2 regions of the Lactobacillus panisapium genome follow, and region 2 is predicted to be linked to the other one. Evidence: predicted binding sites of a transcription regulator. Region 2 holds the regulator's gene; the other holds the start of a gene.

Region 1 (7,647 bases), 200 kb from region 2:
GATCGCCCAATTCGTTACGATTACTAAAGCGAAAATTAACTATGCGGTCTACACCTACTTGCTCAATCCCCTGTAATATTGAACCCTCTAAATACTTTCTAAGTACCATCACAAAGGTCGGAGCCTTATCTGGGTTCGCAATTGCTTTCTTAGTTAAATAAAACCGCGGATATTGCGCATTAGCAGAAATAAGTAACTGATAATTTTTACGTTCATTTCTAAATGTTAAAACCAGGTCTTGTTCAAACGGCTGATATATTTTTGAAAGACGACCGTTAACGAGAGTTGGCTTAATACTGTTTAGTAGGCTATGAATGAATAATCCATCGAATGCCATAATATCACCTCAAAATACGATATCTATTATACCAATTATTTTGGCATAAGTATAAAAGAAGAATAAGAATGATCAATCTTAAAATAAGTTACCTTTGTTCATATATTAACTTTTAGACACTTTTGCAAATAAATCATTGCAAAAAGTCGATATACTGGTAATATAGATTTATGATTATTGCTATGAAATATCATAAGTTAAAAATAATATAGTTTGTTTCACGGCAAAAATTATTTTGTGTCCGTGGTGATGTTTCACGGATTTTTAAAAGCAAAAGCCGCGTCTTCTTATGGTGACCGGCTTTTCTAGGAATAGTTTTCACTTATAAAATATTTTTATTGTTTACTTTAACAAAGAAAAGGTAGTTAGATGGATATTTTATCTTTTAGTACAATAGCGGGAAATGTCAAAAAAGAGATTAGCAAAAGGTGCGGATTAAACCTCTCACAAACACGAATTTTGCTATATTTTGATCAAAACAATAATATGGCTTTAAAAATGGGGGATTTAGCCGTTAATTTGCAAATCTCACTCTCAACTTTGAGTAGACAGCTACAGCAGAAAAAAACATTAAGTTTTGTTACCATCACACGTTCAGAAAATGATTCTAGCAAGACCGTTGTTTTAAATGAAAATGGGCTGCAAAAAATTATTGAGCTAAAACAGGCCTTGACTCAGATTGAAAAAGCAATGTTTAAAGATTTTTCAGATCAAGACGTGGCAGTTTTTACTAAAATCTTTAATTCATTAGTAGAGCAAGCGCAAGCAAATTCATTAAACTAGCTGTCGAACCACTTCTTTTTTTATGCTATAATTTCCCTATATTGTACATACAAGAAGCGAAAGGTTAATTAGATGAAGATTGCATTAGTTACTGATAGTACTAGCGTTATTACTAAAGAAGAAGCCAAGGAAAACAACATTGTTGTTGTTCCTATTCCGATTATCATCGGTAACAAAGAGTACTTAGAAGATATCGACATTACTTCTGATCAACTGTTCGAAATGCAAAAGCAGGGAACTGATTTTCCTAAAACTTCACAACCAAGTCTGGGCTATTTGATTAGTCTATTTGATAAACTCCATGATGATGGTTATGAAGCAATTATAGCGATTACTTTATCAAGCGGAATTTCTGGATTTTATCATACTTTATGTAACATTGCGGAAAGCAATCTAAAGTATAATTTACATCCAATTGACACAAAGATGACGGTACGCTTACAGGGAAACTTAGTTTTAGCAGCTGCTAAAATGATTAAGAATGGGGTAGAATTGAACGTTATTCTTGAGCGCCTTGAAAATATCCGCTCAACTATTAACGAGATTTTTGTTGTTAATGACTTGAACAACCTTAGTCGTGGCGGACGGCTAAGTAATGCCGGGGCTTTTATTGGCTCCATGCTCAATATTAAGCCGCTTTTAACGTTTAAAGAGGGCAATATTGTTGCCTTTGATAAAATTCGTTCTATGAAGCGGGCATTTGCCAAAATCAAGAAACTCACGGTTAAAGATATTGCTAAATTGCCGTATAAGGATAAAATCAAACTCTTTATTATTGATTCCAATGATAGCAGCCAGGTTGAAGAAGCAAAAGAATGGATCAAGCAGGAATTTCCTGAGCAGAATGTATCCGTCACTAAATTTAGTCCGGTAATTGCTACACACTTAGGTGAAAAGTCATTTGCAATTGGTTGGATGATTGATATTGACAAAATCGATTTAACATAATTTATGTATGCAACTGTTCCAGTTGCTTTTTTTGTAAAAATAAATCGAGCTGCTTGCAGCTGAAAGGAAACAATAATGGAAAAAAAGGATCAATTTTCAAAATGGGCAATTGAATTACAAAGTATCGCACAAAATGGACTGGAATATGGTCATGATCGCTTTGATTTGGAACGATATGCTCGCATTAGAGAAATTGCAACTGAAATGATGGCAGCTAAAACTGGTTTGCCGTTAAAGCAAGTAAAGGACTTATTCAGCAGCGATGATGGCTACCAAACACCCAAATTGGCCACACGTGCAGCAATTTTTAAGAATGATAAGCTATTGCTGGTACACGAAACTACAGATGATCATTGGTCAATGCCTGGCGGTTGGTGCGAGCCAAATTTATCAGTTGCGCAAAACTGTATTAAAGAAGCTCGGGAAGAATCGGGCCGAAAGATTGCAATTGATCAAGTAATTGCAATCAGAAACAGCAAAACTAACGTTCATGGCCATGACCGAACTGAGCGAGCAATTAATGTCTGTAATGTAATCTTTTTATGTCATGAACTAGGTGGAGATTTTGTAAAAAATACTGAAACAACTGAATGCGACTATTTTTCCTTAGACAATTTGCCGCCGCTTTCACTTATTAGAAATACACCGGAAGAAATTAAAATTTGTTTTGATGCTCATAAGGCCGCAAACTGGCAAGTTTTATTTGATTAAAACAAAACTAAAAAGAACTCCACATAACATTATTGGAGTTCTTTTTTCTTAGCTATTCTTTTTTATCTTTAGCTGTAGCAATTCTATCTAAAGCTGCTCGTTGCTTTTTTTGGTCAACGTGCGTGTATAAATCGGTAGCCGAGGTACCTTTTTGTCCAAGTTGCTGTGCTACTAACACCTGGTCTTTAGTCACATCATACAATTCGGAAGCGAGTGTATGCCGTAATTTATGTGGAGTTAGTGGGTGTCCAAAAGCAGCAGAATATTTATTAACCATTTTTTCAATGGCATTGGTCGTAATTCTTTTTGTTTGATGATGCCACCTCGTGAGGAAGAAAGCTGTTTCCTTTTTTGAGGCCATATAACGCTGTCTGCGGACTTTTTTATAGTCGGATATATAGTTTAGTGTCCATTGAGCAATCGGCACGCTATCGCGCTGTCCGCCTTTACGGGTGACATCTAAAGTAGCCTTTTTTAAATTCAAATCGGTAAGGTCAATTCCGGCACATTCTGAAACGCGAATGCCGGTTCCAAGAATTAAAGCAATAATAGCCATATCACGCTCCTTATTGACTTTAAAACTAGGTAGCGCATGAACATTACACTGCTTTTCAAATTCATTAGCTATAAAATCTAAAAACTGATATTTTAATTTCCCGGTGTACATATGCGATTCCAAAACATGTGCACGATAATTTAACGTCTCAGTATTGTTAAGTGAGTCAATCTTCAGCATTACATTTCGCTCAAAATATGGTTTTCCATCATTATTATCAGCGGTAATAGTTAAAAATTTAAATAAGGAACGCAACGCATTAATTGACCGGTTAATCGTTGTCGGTGAATTTAAATTACCTTGCTTGTTTCGAACATGGCCCAAATAATTGATATAGAGCATAATATCGTTTCGGTGCAAAGTCGCCAAAGTTTCGATACTAATTTTTTGATTGGTATCAGCAGGGGAAATGCCTTCATGACGAAGCCAATCAAAAAAACGTCTAATTTCTGTAAGATACTGGTACGATGTCGCTAAAGAATGACTGGTACCAAAATTGTACTCTTTAACGAAATCCGGCATCTTATTTAATTCTTCTTGAATGAGATCCAAATACTTTTTTGTTTCCACGTAGTTCTCCTAGCTTTTTTACTAACTATTATATAGCAAAATCTGAATGTATGTTTGTCTTTTTTATAGTGAAAGAGTGGGAAGTGGGGAAGAAGAGGCTTAATAAGGCTAATTTAACTGCAATAATAAGTGGAAGTTGACCACGTTAAAGAATACTTGGTCAGCACCATTTTAGGTAACTAAGCAGGATAAATTGCGTTCTTTAGCCTTGTGTGGGAAACCTTTTATTAAGAAACACGCAGGAGGGTAAAAAGGCCGATAAAAAACAGATATTTTGAATAAATCCAGCCAAAACCGCCCAAGTTGCCAAGTTAGTAGTTAAAACTTTAATTACTAGAATAATTTGCAAATGACTTTAACAAAAATTATGTAATCACTTTTATAATATTTTTGAGTTAGATTTAAGCAAATTCAGCAAAAGCCTGTCAGATAGCTACTTTTACTTATCATTAAAATTATAGTTTTAATGATACCAAAATAAAATTTTGCTTATTTAGCGCGGATAGCTAAAGTATTTTAAGCAGCAAACCATACCGGGTAAAATTAGTACTCTACTAGCAAATGCATCCTGGCAGAGAATAGTTTTTTCGTTCAGTTCATACATGCTAGTGGTGATCTTCATTTACTTGTTCAAATTCCTCACCAAGATATCTTATAGTTAAACAGCTAGTTAAACAGCAACAGAACGCTTTTGCTTGCTCAAACTAACCGTGAAAGCATCAAGTTATCAAGTGTGTCATTAATTAACTTCTACTGGTTTTCTTGACGACAATAGTTTTATTTCAGCAATAAAACTGCCTTTATTGAAAATTATTAAGACTCTCTAAAGTCAGTAGTGTAAGATTTGTCGAATAAGCTAAGAGGAATTAAACTAACTACTGCTTAAAACTTAAATAGTAATATTAGGTCGATTGTCGTTGATTATTAACAGATTTTGGCAAAACGCACTTCTACTAAAACAACTGGCAGTCATTGATAAAATTGAGACAACTTTACATAATATATATTATACGAAGTTATCTTACGGATTGAATCATTTTCACTTGCTATACCCTTTATTTACTTTCTTAGGACCTGCATTTATTTAAGTTTGTAGCAACCGTCAAATTATCTTTTTTAATTTGATGTATTTAGTGTAATAATTGGTTTAATTTGCTTATTCAATTTTGAAGCGATTATAAATTTTTCTTAGAATTGTAAGCAATTTTTGTTTGTGCGAATTTTATTATTTTTGGAACTGTTTCTTTTGCTTTTTAGCAATTTTGCTAATTATTGCCAGTTTTTCAAAATAAATTAATAAGCGCTTTCCATCTTGATGTTATATATTATTACCCTTTTTGGTAAAACTATTCTTAACCATATTTTGGACTTCATTGCTAATCAAGCCTTCCAATAGGCAAAATAGTATTTGCCACTTTTTCAATTTCCATTTTAAGTTGATTTTTTTAGTAGTTTTTATTTGATTTTTTTCTATTTTGTCCTACAATACTATCTGGGGTATAGTTTAAAGTGTTTTTATTTGACTGTTTTTGTTTAAGTTTTAGTTGAATTTAAGCGTTTTATTCATTATTTTTATTGTTTTAGTTTTTAATTCCATAATTAATCTGTTATTATGTAATATGGAATTATATTTTTGAAAGGGTTGAATTTATTCCATGAGTATAAATTTAGGAAAAGAGATATGCCGTCGTAGACGTGAGCAGAAGCTGACACAGGAGGACCTCGCTGAATTAAGCGATTTGTCAGTTAACTTTATTTCACGTCTTGAAAGAACTAAGAACCAAAACATTAGTATTCAAAAATTGGATTCTATTGCTAGAGCTTTGAATACTACTACGCCGGATATTATTATGAATGCTTACCGCTTCAAAGAAGTTAAGGTTGAAAATCATCATGATAATACACCGGTATTTATCAAGAAGGTTCTTAATGAATTAAGAAAGATGGATCCAGAAAAAGCTGAAAGAGTATGCAAGTCTTTCATTATTCTGGCCAAAGAAATTAATAAAGATTAAGAATTAATCCTAAAACTAAAAAGCACAAGTTAGGCTTCTCACCTACCTTGTGCTTTTTCTATTGCTTTGTTTATTTTGTTTTTAGTTAAATGCTTCAGTCAATGGCGGAACCACTTGCTTTTTACGTGATACTACCCCTGGCAAACTAATTTCTGAATCAGCAACCTTGCCAAAAGCCTTCTCAAATGCTGCTATAGCATCATCTGAGCCGGTTACTAATGCCTTTGAATCAGAGTCAAGTACATTAGTAATTAGCAACATGAACAAATCATAATTTTCACTTGCTGAAGCAGCGTTCATTGCCTTCAAGAAGGCATTTTTACGTTCCATCGCTTCTGGTAAGTCAACCACATTAATTTGCGCTACACGGACAGTTTTGCCGTTTAAATCAAAGCTCTTAGCATCTAAGTCAATTAAGTCTTCTTCAGACTTGCTGGCGATATTAGTTCCAGCCTTTAATTCTTCAAGACCATATTTTTCGTAGTCCACGTCAGCAATTTCTGCTAATGCTTTAACTGCTTTCTTATCTTCATCCGTAGTTGTCGGTGATTTCAAAAGCAAAGTATCGGAAATAATTGCGGAAAGCATAATTCCAGCGATATTTTGGGGAATTTCAACATTGTAGTGCTGATATAATTGCCACATAATCGTACTTGTACAGCCAACAGGAGCAGCTAGGTAGAATAATGGTGAGCTAGTATTAAAATTCATAATTCGATGGTGATCAACCACATGAGTAACAGTTACCTGATCAATATCTGAAACACTTTGCTGCGGTTCATTGTGATCAACAAGCATTACCTTGTCTACTTCATTTGCGGCAGTTTTAATAACTCTAGGAGCTTCAAAGCCAAATTTTTTCAGCGCAAATGCAGTCTCATCATTAGCCTCACCCAATGCAACTGGCTCAGTATTATAACCCAGCTTGTTTTGCAAGTATGAGTATGCAATAGCAGTCCCAATCGCATCTGTATCAGGATTTTGATGGCCAAAAATTAACTCTTTTTCCATTAATCTTCCTCTTTTTCTTTCAAAAATATTATTCTTCATTATTAAGTTTACCTAATAATGCTTATTCATCCAAGAATTTTTTGAATTCGGCTAAAAAGCGTTCAATTCGGGGAACGTCTTTTTTACCCTTGCGATAAATTACTGACGTTGAGAATTTTGTATCATCTTTCAAATAAATCGGGGTTAAATTGATGTCATTTTTATGTAATTGATAGTATGAGTTATTAATAAAAGTATCGTACTCAGTTTCTTCAGCCGTATCAAGCAATTGCTTTGTTGAAGAAAAGCTGAGCGGCACCTTCATGCCATTTTTAGCATTCATCTTACTACCAAATTTTTCCCTCATTATTTGGGTCAGATAAAAATTATCTGGATATGCTACCCACTGTCTGTCAATAAATTCAGAAACCGGGTAAGATTTTCCAGCCTTCGCTTTTTTATCATGCGTCAAGATCGTAAGCCGATCTTCACAAACTTTCATGTAATCGTATTGATTCTGGAGATTAACCTGACTCTTCTTCATATTATCCGGCACATAAATAAGTGCCAAATCAATTAAATTATTGTCCAGATTATACCAAAGATCCTTCCGATTAAAATAGCATACGTTTACGGTTATATCAGGACTTTTTTGGTTAAATTTGACCAAAAACTTTCGTAATACTTCAGAGTCTACACTATCTAAGACTCCGATTGAGATATTACCCTTATCTGCT
Region 2 (7,647 bases):
CGTGGTTACCACGTTCAATAATCTTACCATCATTTAGAACAATAATCTGGTCAGCATCGACGATAGTTGATAAACGGTGAGCAATCGCTAAAGTTGTTCTTCCCTTTCGTAAGCTCTTCAATCCCTGTTGAATCAAGGTTTCTGTTTCGGTATCAACATTTGCAGTAGCTTCATCTAAAACCAAGATTTTAGGATCAGTTACTAAAGTTCGTGCAAAAGAAATCAATTGTCGTTGCCCTTGACTAAATTCGCTGCCATTCTCGCCAACCTTAGCGTGATATTTGCCAGGCAATTTTTCAATAAAACTGTCAGCCTGGACAGTTTTTGCGGCAGCCTTAATTTCGTCATCAGTAATGTTTTGATTATACAGCCTAATATTAGAATTAATATCACCATAAAACATGAATGGTTCTTGTAAAACTAGACCTAATTTTTGCCGTAATTCCTTTTTCGGGTACTTCTTAATATCTACGCCGTCAATTAAAACTTCACCCTGGTAGAATTCATAAAAGCGCATCATAACATTAATGATTGAACTTTTACCGGAACCTGTATGACCTACGATTCCAAGAGTTTCTCCTGAATTAACGGTAAAGGAAATATCGTGTAAAATTTCATTTTTTCCATCGTAGGAAAAGCTTACGTGCTTAAATTCAATTTTCCCTTGTGTGATTGTTAATCCCGGTTGTTCTTGCTGCTTAGGTTCATAATCAGTATTATCTAAAATTCGAAAAATTCTCTTACCAGCAACTATTCCGTCTTGGAAAAAGGTCATCTGATCCATCATGTTTGCAATCGGATTAAAAAACTGTGAGATATATTGTGAAAAAGCGTACACAACACCCGCAGGCACAAAAGTCTGGCGTAGTGGAAAGCCAAAGTACATTAAAGTTAAAGCAAGTGCAAGAGAATAGAGCAAACTAGTTAAGGGCGAAAGTAAAAGCGAATTAAGATTGATCATGTTAAAACGGGTTTTCATTAGTGCCGTGTTTTCACTTTCAAAATGGCCAGTCATTCGTTTTTCTTGCTTGAATTGCTGAATCAGAGAAACACCTTCAATTGATTCATTTAAATTAGTGTTTATCCGGCTTAACCGCTCACGGTAACTACGATAGAGTTTGGAACTTCTTTTAGAATATTGCCAAATAATAAGTAATAAAATTGGCAAAAAAGCCAGTACGATTAGTCCAGCTAAAAAATTAGTTGTAAACATTGCTACTAGCGCTGAAATAATCGAAAAGAAAGAGATAACGACACTAGATAGGACCGTTAAAAAATTGCTCAAAGTCATTGTATCATTTGTTACTCTTGACACAATTGAGCCTGCTGGCGTTTGGTCAAAATAACGCATTCCCAACTGATGGAGTTTTTGGTACAAAGCCGACCGTAGGCCCTCCAATGACTTTTCGGATCCAAGAGCAAAAAAGTATTCGTAGGTAAATTGTAGAATACCCTTAATTACTGAGCCAAAAGCATATAAAAAACCGGCAAATAAAATCACTTGTGTCGTAACATTGGCTTTGACTAAATAATTATCCAAGAAATACTGCAGACCATACGGTAACAGCATATTAATGACGCTGACAAGAAATGCACCCACACCAGCAATAATCATTTCATTTTTAAAGTGCATCACAAAACGAAGTAGTCGCTTGAAGATGCCAATTTGTTCCTTGACAGGTATTTCTTTGGACCAGACTGATCCATAATTATTTTGTTCTTCCAAGCTATTCACCTACCTTTTCTTCTAATTCTTGCCGTTGCCACATATCAGCGTACCAGCCATTTTCTGCTAATAATTGATCATGTGTGCCTCGTTCAACAATTCGTCCGTCTTTTAATACCAAAATCAAATCTGCTCCCATTACGGAAGTTAATCGGTGAGTTGCAATTAAGGTTGTTTTCCCTTTTCTCTCCTGCCGAAGTGATTTCAAAATAGCCATTTCTGTTCTGGCATCGACTGCTGATAGCGCATCGTCCAAAACCAAAATTTTACTTTGCTTTAAAAGCGCCCTAGCAATAGACATTCTTTGTTTTTGACCACCAGATAAGGAAACGCCATTTTCGCCAATTAGCGTATTATATCCGCCAGGCATTTGTAGAATATCATTGTGCAAATCACTCTTTTTCGCAGCAGAAATGACCGCACTTTCATCGGAATTTGCATCAGAAAAAGCAATATTTTTTTGAATACTAGTAGAAAAGAGGTAATTGTTTTGCGGCACGTAAGAAATTTGTCTTAATAGAACATTCAGAGGAATTTCCCGAATATCATGACCGTTTAAAGTGATTTTGCCATCATATTGATCAAATTCGCGCAGCAAAAGTTGAATGATGGTCGTTTTACCAGCACCAACTTTACCGACCAAGCCAAGAGTCTGACCCGTTTTCAAAGTGAAATCAATATTGTGCAAAACCGGAATTTGTGGTTCATCCGGATAAGCAAAGGATTTTACTTCATATTTTAAGTCGCCATCAATATCTTGGGCATGAATGCTTTGATCAGCATTTTGATCAGTAATTGCAGGCTTTTCATCCAGTAACTTTTCAACACGGTCGTAACTGGCACTACCACGTTCTAGAATATTAAATAAATAGCCAATTGCAAACATTGGCCAAACCATGTTCCCAATATACGCAATGAAAGAAACTAATTGGCCAATTGTAAGAGCCCGGTTACTAACCAATAACCCACCATAGATAATTGTAATTGTGTAAGTTAAACCGATTAGTAAAGTACCTAGTGGATCAAACAACGAATCCCACTTGAAAACACGTTTATTGATTTTGATCGTATTAGCAATCATATCATTGAATGCTTGCGTATCTTCTTTACCCTGACCAAAAGTTTTTAGGACCTTAATTCCTGAAACAGATTCTTGTGTTTTATTATTGAGGCGGGAAAAAGCAGCCTGTGATTCATCAAAGGCATCATATAATTGATCGCCCAACTTCCAAGCTCCCCAAGCTAAGAATGGTAAGGGAATTAAAGCAACTATCGTCAACCGCCAGTCAACAAAGATGATCATTGCAATCATGGTTGAAACACTCATTAATAAAGAATCGACCAAAGTCAAAACACCTTCACCAGCAACTTCTTGAATAGCTGAAACATCATTGGTTGCGTGCGCCATTAAATCACCTGTTCGGTGGCGTTGATAAAAAGTGCGATCCATTTCCATAAAATGCCGAAATAATTTCGAGCGCAACTGCAGTTCTAGTTCTGCCGCTCCACCCCATATTTGCCTGCGCCACAAGTAACGAAAGCCATATAATAGTAGTGCCGCGAAAATGATTGTCAAAATTAACAAGCCATATTCTTGCCAAGAAATATGTCCTTTATCGAGCTGATCAGCCATTAGTCCTAATATTCGCGGTGGAACCAAATTAATTACAGACGTTAAAGCCAAGAAGGTCACACCAATTAGGTACCGTTTTTTCTCCTTTTTAAAAAACCATCCAAGCTTAAAAAATATACCCATTTTTCACCTTTCTTTCCAAATAAAAAGGCGGAGAAATAATCCTCCGTCTTTATTTTCAATTCAGTAAGATTGACTATTTTTGATGCTTCATCATGTTCATCACCTGGTTAACCTTCTTAGCGGAAGGCTTTTGCCCCATTTGTGACATCATGGCAACGATCATATCCTCACTGATTGGTGGATTATCTTTAAAGTATTTCTTCATGTATGCTCTTGCACCATAAAAACCGCCAACAAGGCCAATTAATAATGCAACAATAATTAAAACAATCGCTAATCCTAATTTCATAAAATAATCACCTCAATTTGTCCAATAGATATATCTTACCGAAAATTTAAGTAAATTTAAAGACGTAAATTAGTCTTTTCGTAAACCTTTCTTCCGCTGAGCTTTCTTTGCTTTTTCAGAAGTAATTTCCTTGCCATTCTTATCAATTATGACAAGGTTTTCAACATCTTGCTTAAAACCGGCACGAAAGTTCTTGATAAATTCTTGATGAAGTTTTTCACGTTCTTTTTCTTCTTCATCAGACAAACCTTCTTTTTCTTTCTTATGATATAGTTCGTTTATCCGATTAATCATCTTTTTTTCATTGTCTTCTGTCATTTTTTGCACCTCTTTCGCACTTCTTAATAAAAAGAGTCTACCCTATTTCAGCTAAGAAAAAAAGTTTAATTTCTTAGAACGCTTGTTTGTATTATGACTTAATTTCTGTTAGAATATGTTTATCAACAAATAGACTATCATGGGAGCTAAAGATGACTAACAAACAAAGTTCAAAACAATTACAAATTTTACGTTATATCTATGACACAGTTGAAAAGCGCGGATTTCCGCCAACTGTGCGAGAAATCTGCCAAGGAGTTCAACTTTCTTCGACTTCGACTGTTCACGGTCATTTGTCACGGTTGGAACGCAAAGGCCTTATTGTTAAGGATGCCACCAAGCCGCGAGCATTGGAAATAACAGACGAAGGTAAGAAAGCCATTGGCGTTAAGCCAACTGAAATACCTGTTGTCGGTGTTGTTACTGCCGGTCAGCCAATTTTGGCGGTTGAAGATATCGAAGATTACTTCCCTCTTCCACCAGATTTAGAAAATGATGCTGGTGACCTGTTCATGCTACGTGTTCACGGAGAAAGTATGATTAATGCTGGTATTTTAAACGGTGACAATGTTATTGTTCGTAAACAAAGCTCAGCAACAAATGGTGAAATTGTTGTTGCCATGACAGATGAAAACGAAGCAACTGTTAAACGTTTTTATAAGGAAAAAGATCATTATCGTCTTCAACCTGAAAATGATAACATGGCACCGATTATTCTTAATAGTGTTCATATTTTAGGTAAAGTTGTTGGTCTTTACCGCAATAATATTAATTAGCTTAAAAAGTTTTTAGTCTGTTAGATCGTTTAATTAATAACTGTTCATTTACTTAATGAGCAGTTTTTTTAGTGCTTTTTTCAATGCCACTAAAGCTTTTTTTCTGTGACGCAGTTCTCTGATTGCAGCATCATTTTCTGCTATTTTTTCTTCGATTAGCCTAAGATTTTGCTCATGCTGCTTTTTTGTGCCACATGATTGGTCATGCAATTCTTTGATTGCGCAAATTTCTTTTAGTGAAAAACCCAATTCTTGTAAGTTTTTTATTTCCTGAAATGATTCTACTTCATTATCAGTAAACCAATAATTTTTTCCCTTTCGTATTGGCGTTAATAAACTTAATTCAAGATAAAACCTAACTGTATCCTTAGTAGTATTCATTTTAGTGATAAATTCTTTTAAATACATGTATATTCTCCTTGACGTTGGGTCAACCCCCTATAGTTAACTAGCGTTAGGAGGAAAGAAAATTGAAAATTTCAACTAATTTATTGACTATTATTTACGGAACAATAATGATAATTGCGGCCGTAGCTAGCATCCCCAAAATTCCTGTTTGGTTAATCTGCTTAAACGTTATCGCAAGCGCTTTCTTAATACTGACCTGCTTAATTGGTTACCATAAATATGCGCCAATTTGTTTATTTGCACTCTTACTCATTGCGTTAATTAATGGCTATTGCCTAAACGGAAAAATCAATTGGCTTCACTGGTTTATCAGACTGACCATAACTATTGCTTTAAGTTGGTTAAACTGGTGTTTCTAAAATAATGGCATTATTTAATTTACAAAAGAGATCTTCTGTTTGCTATTTAATTCCACTTCAATATATTTGTTACCATTTTTAACGTTAAGTCAAGTATAATCGCTTTCATAAAAAGAATCTGATGACTTTCCACATCAGCTATGCTTTTTCACTTCACAAAGTTTTTGGTGATTTTTAGCAATAAATACCGATATTACAATATTTTTATTTTACATTGTGAATTATTTAGATGTTTCACTTTGGTTTCACAGCACAACTTTTCACAAAGTAAAAACTACAATTGATCGAGTATGCTTGTTGCTAGTTCCAGTCCTTTACCATGCGCATCTTTACCCCAGCCACGTTCTTGATGATCCTCAATATCATTAAGTGAATCGGCAGTAAACAGAATTTGCGCAAAATAAGCTTGCCGAAATTGTGCACAAGCAGCCATTGCGGCACATTCCATTTCAACGCATGCAGCACCAAGTTTCTTAAATTGCTTGACCTTTCTAGCAGTTTCCCTGAAAAAACCATCAGTAGTCCAAGTCGTTACCTCTTTGACTTTAAAACCATTTTGCACCATCAAATTTTCAGTTTTAGTTAAAAAAGCTGAACGCAAATCAACGAAGTTGCCTGGCTCCATGTAATGAAAAGATGTTCCTTCATCACGAATGGCTTTGGTCGGAACCAAAAAATAATTTTCTGGCAGATCAACAAGTGTCCCTGCTGAACCGATTGCTAAAATCTGCTTGACACCATAGCTGATGAGCCAGTCTAGCATTTGAACCGCAGCAGGAGCGCCAAGTATTGCCTGACACAAAGTGATTTTTTCTTTGGGCATCTCCACCTCATAAATTAAGGTCACTTTACCAAAGCAATCGAAGTGACCCAGAACTCGGTGCGGATGCTGAGCTAAGAAGTCATCAATTGCTTCTTGCGTTAAAAAGGCAAAGAGCAATTTTGCATGAAAGTGATAATGCGTTTCATTTCTTTCATGATCTGGTTCTAAAACCGCACGCGGAGTTGAGTCAAAATCTAATAAAAATGGTTTGCTCATCAAATTACCTCAAAATTAAGATATTGATTAAAATGCTATCATAAAAAGCACAAAAAAAGAACCATCTCTTAAATGCGAGATGGTTCTTTTTTAACAGTGAATTAACGACGTTTTTCCGCAATTCTTGCAGATTTACCGTGACGTTCACGTAAGTAGTAAAGTTTAGCACGACGAACACGACCGTGACGTAATACTTCAACTTTAGCTACACGAGGGTCGTTAACTGGGAAGGTACGTTCAACACCAACACCAGAAGCAATCTTACGAACAGTGTATGTAGCAGCAATGCCTGCACCCTTACGCTTGATTACGACACCCTCAAACATCTGAATACGTTCATGACTACCTTCAACAACACGTACGTGAACACGAACTGTGTCACCAGCACGGAAGTCAGGAATATCATCACGTAATTGTTCTTTAGTCAATTCTTGAATTAATGGATCCATAATTTTTCTCCTTCTGCGGCATTCATCAACGTCCTATGCGCCAGCGGAACACCCATAACTATTAATGCAAAAAAATTGCACCTCAATCATCTTAGCAAAATAAAGTTATTAAATCAAGCTTCATCATCTTCATGCTTAATTTCTGCGAGCAATTTCTTTTCTTCATCACTTAAGTGGTAATCTGCTAATAAATCCGGGCGATATAATGCAGTAGCACGCAAAGATTCTTTCTTTCGCCATTCAGCAATTTTTTGGTGATTGCCAGAAGTTAATACTGCAGGAACTTTCATCCCCTCAAAATCTTCTGGCCTGGTATATTGCGGATATTCAAGCAGACCATGTGCAAAACTTTCTTCAATTGGTGAGGCAGCATTCCCTAAAATTCCTGGAAGCAAACGAACAGTAGCATCGATCATGCTCATTGTTGGCAACTCACCACCAGTTAAAACATAATCCCCAATCGAAACAGTCTCGTCTGCTAAGTCATAAATCCGCTGATCAAAACCTTCATAGTGACCACAAATAAA

Evidence for each region. Region 2 encodes LexA, which represses DNA repair genes until DNA is damaged. Its sites were predicted from a motif close to CNAACANNTGTTNG; they were not measured.
Region 1: xerS (tyrosine recombinase XerS) is a predicted target of LexA. The motif match lies at 3,949-3,962, and genes of this name have one in related genera.

The regions. Positions count from the first base shown of each region.
Region 1 is NZ_CP048268.1:1,052,397-1,060,043, reverse strand. Features, by position in the region: gene GYM71_RS05005 (Rqc2 family fibronectin-binding protein) at 1-337, opposite strand, end outside; gene GYM71_RS05000 (MarR family winged helix-turn-helix transcriptional regulator) at 707-1,120, shown strand; gene GYM71_RS04995 (DegV family protein) at 1,193-2,068, shown strand; gene GYM71_RS04990 (NUDIX hydrolase) at 2,144-2,779, shown strand; gene xerS (tyrosine recombinase XerS) at 2,832-3,905, opposite strand; gene GYM71_RS04980 (helix-turn-helix domain-containing protein) at 5,561-5,920, shown strand; gene GYM71_RS04975 (manganese-dependent inorganic pyrophosphatase) at 6,002-6,931, opposite strand; gene GYM71_RS04970 (LysR family transcriptional regulator) at 6,993-7,647, opposite strand, start outside.
Region 2 is NZ_CP048268.1:1,253,321-1,260,967, forward strand. Features, by position in the region: gene GYM71_RS05920 (ABC transporter ATP-binding protein) at 1-1,735, opposite strand, end outside; gene GYM71_RS05925 (ABC transporter ATP-binding protein) at 1,728-3,482, opposite strand; gene GYM71_RS05930 (YneF family protein) at 3,556-3,771, opposite strand; gene GYM71_RS05935 (DUF896 domain-containing protein) at 3,841-4,089, opposite strand; gene lexA (transcriptional repressor LexA) at 4,242-4,865, shown strand; gene GYM71_RS05945 (MerR family transcriptional regulator) at 4,914-5,273, opposite strand; gene GYM71_RS05950 (hypothetical protein) at 5,336-5,632, shown strand; gene GYM71_RS05955 (nucleoside phosphorylase) at 5,907-6,674, opposite strand; gene rplS (50S ribosomal protein L19) at 6,773-7,120, opposite strand; gene trmD (tRNA (guanosine(37)-N1)-methyltransferase TrmD) at 7,234-7,647, opposite strand, start outside.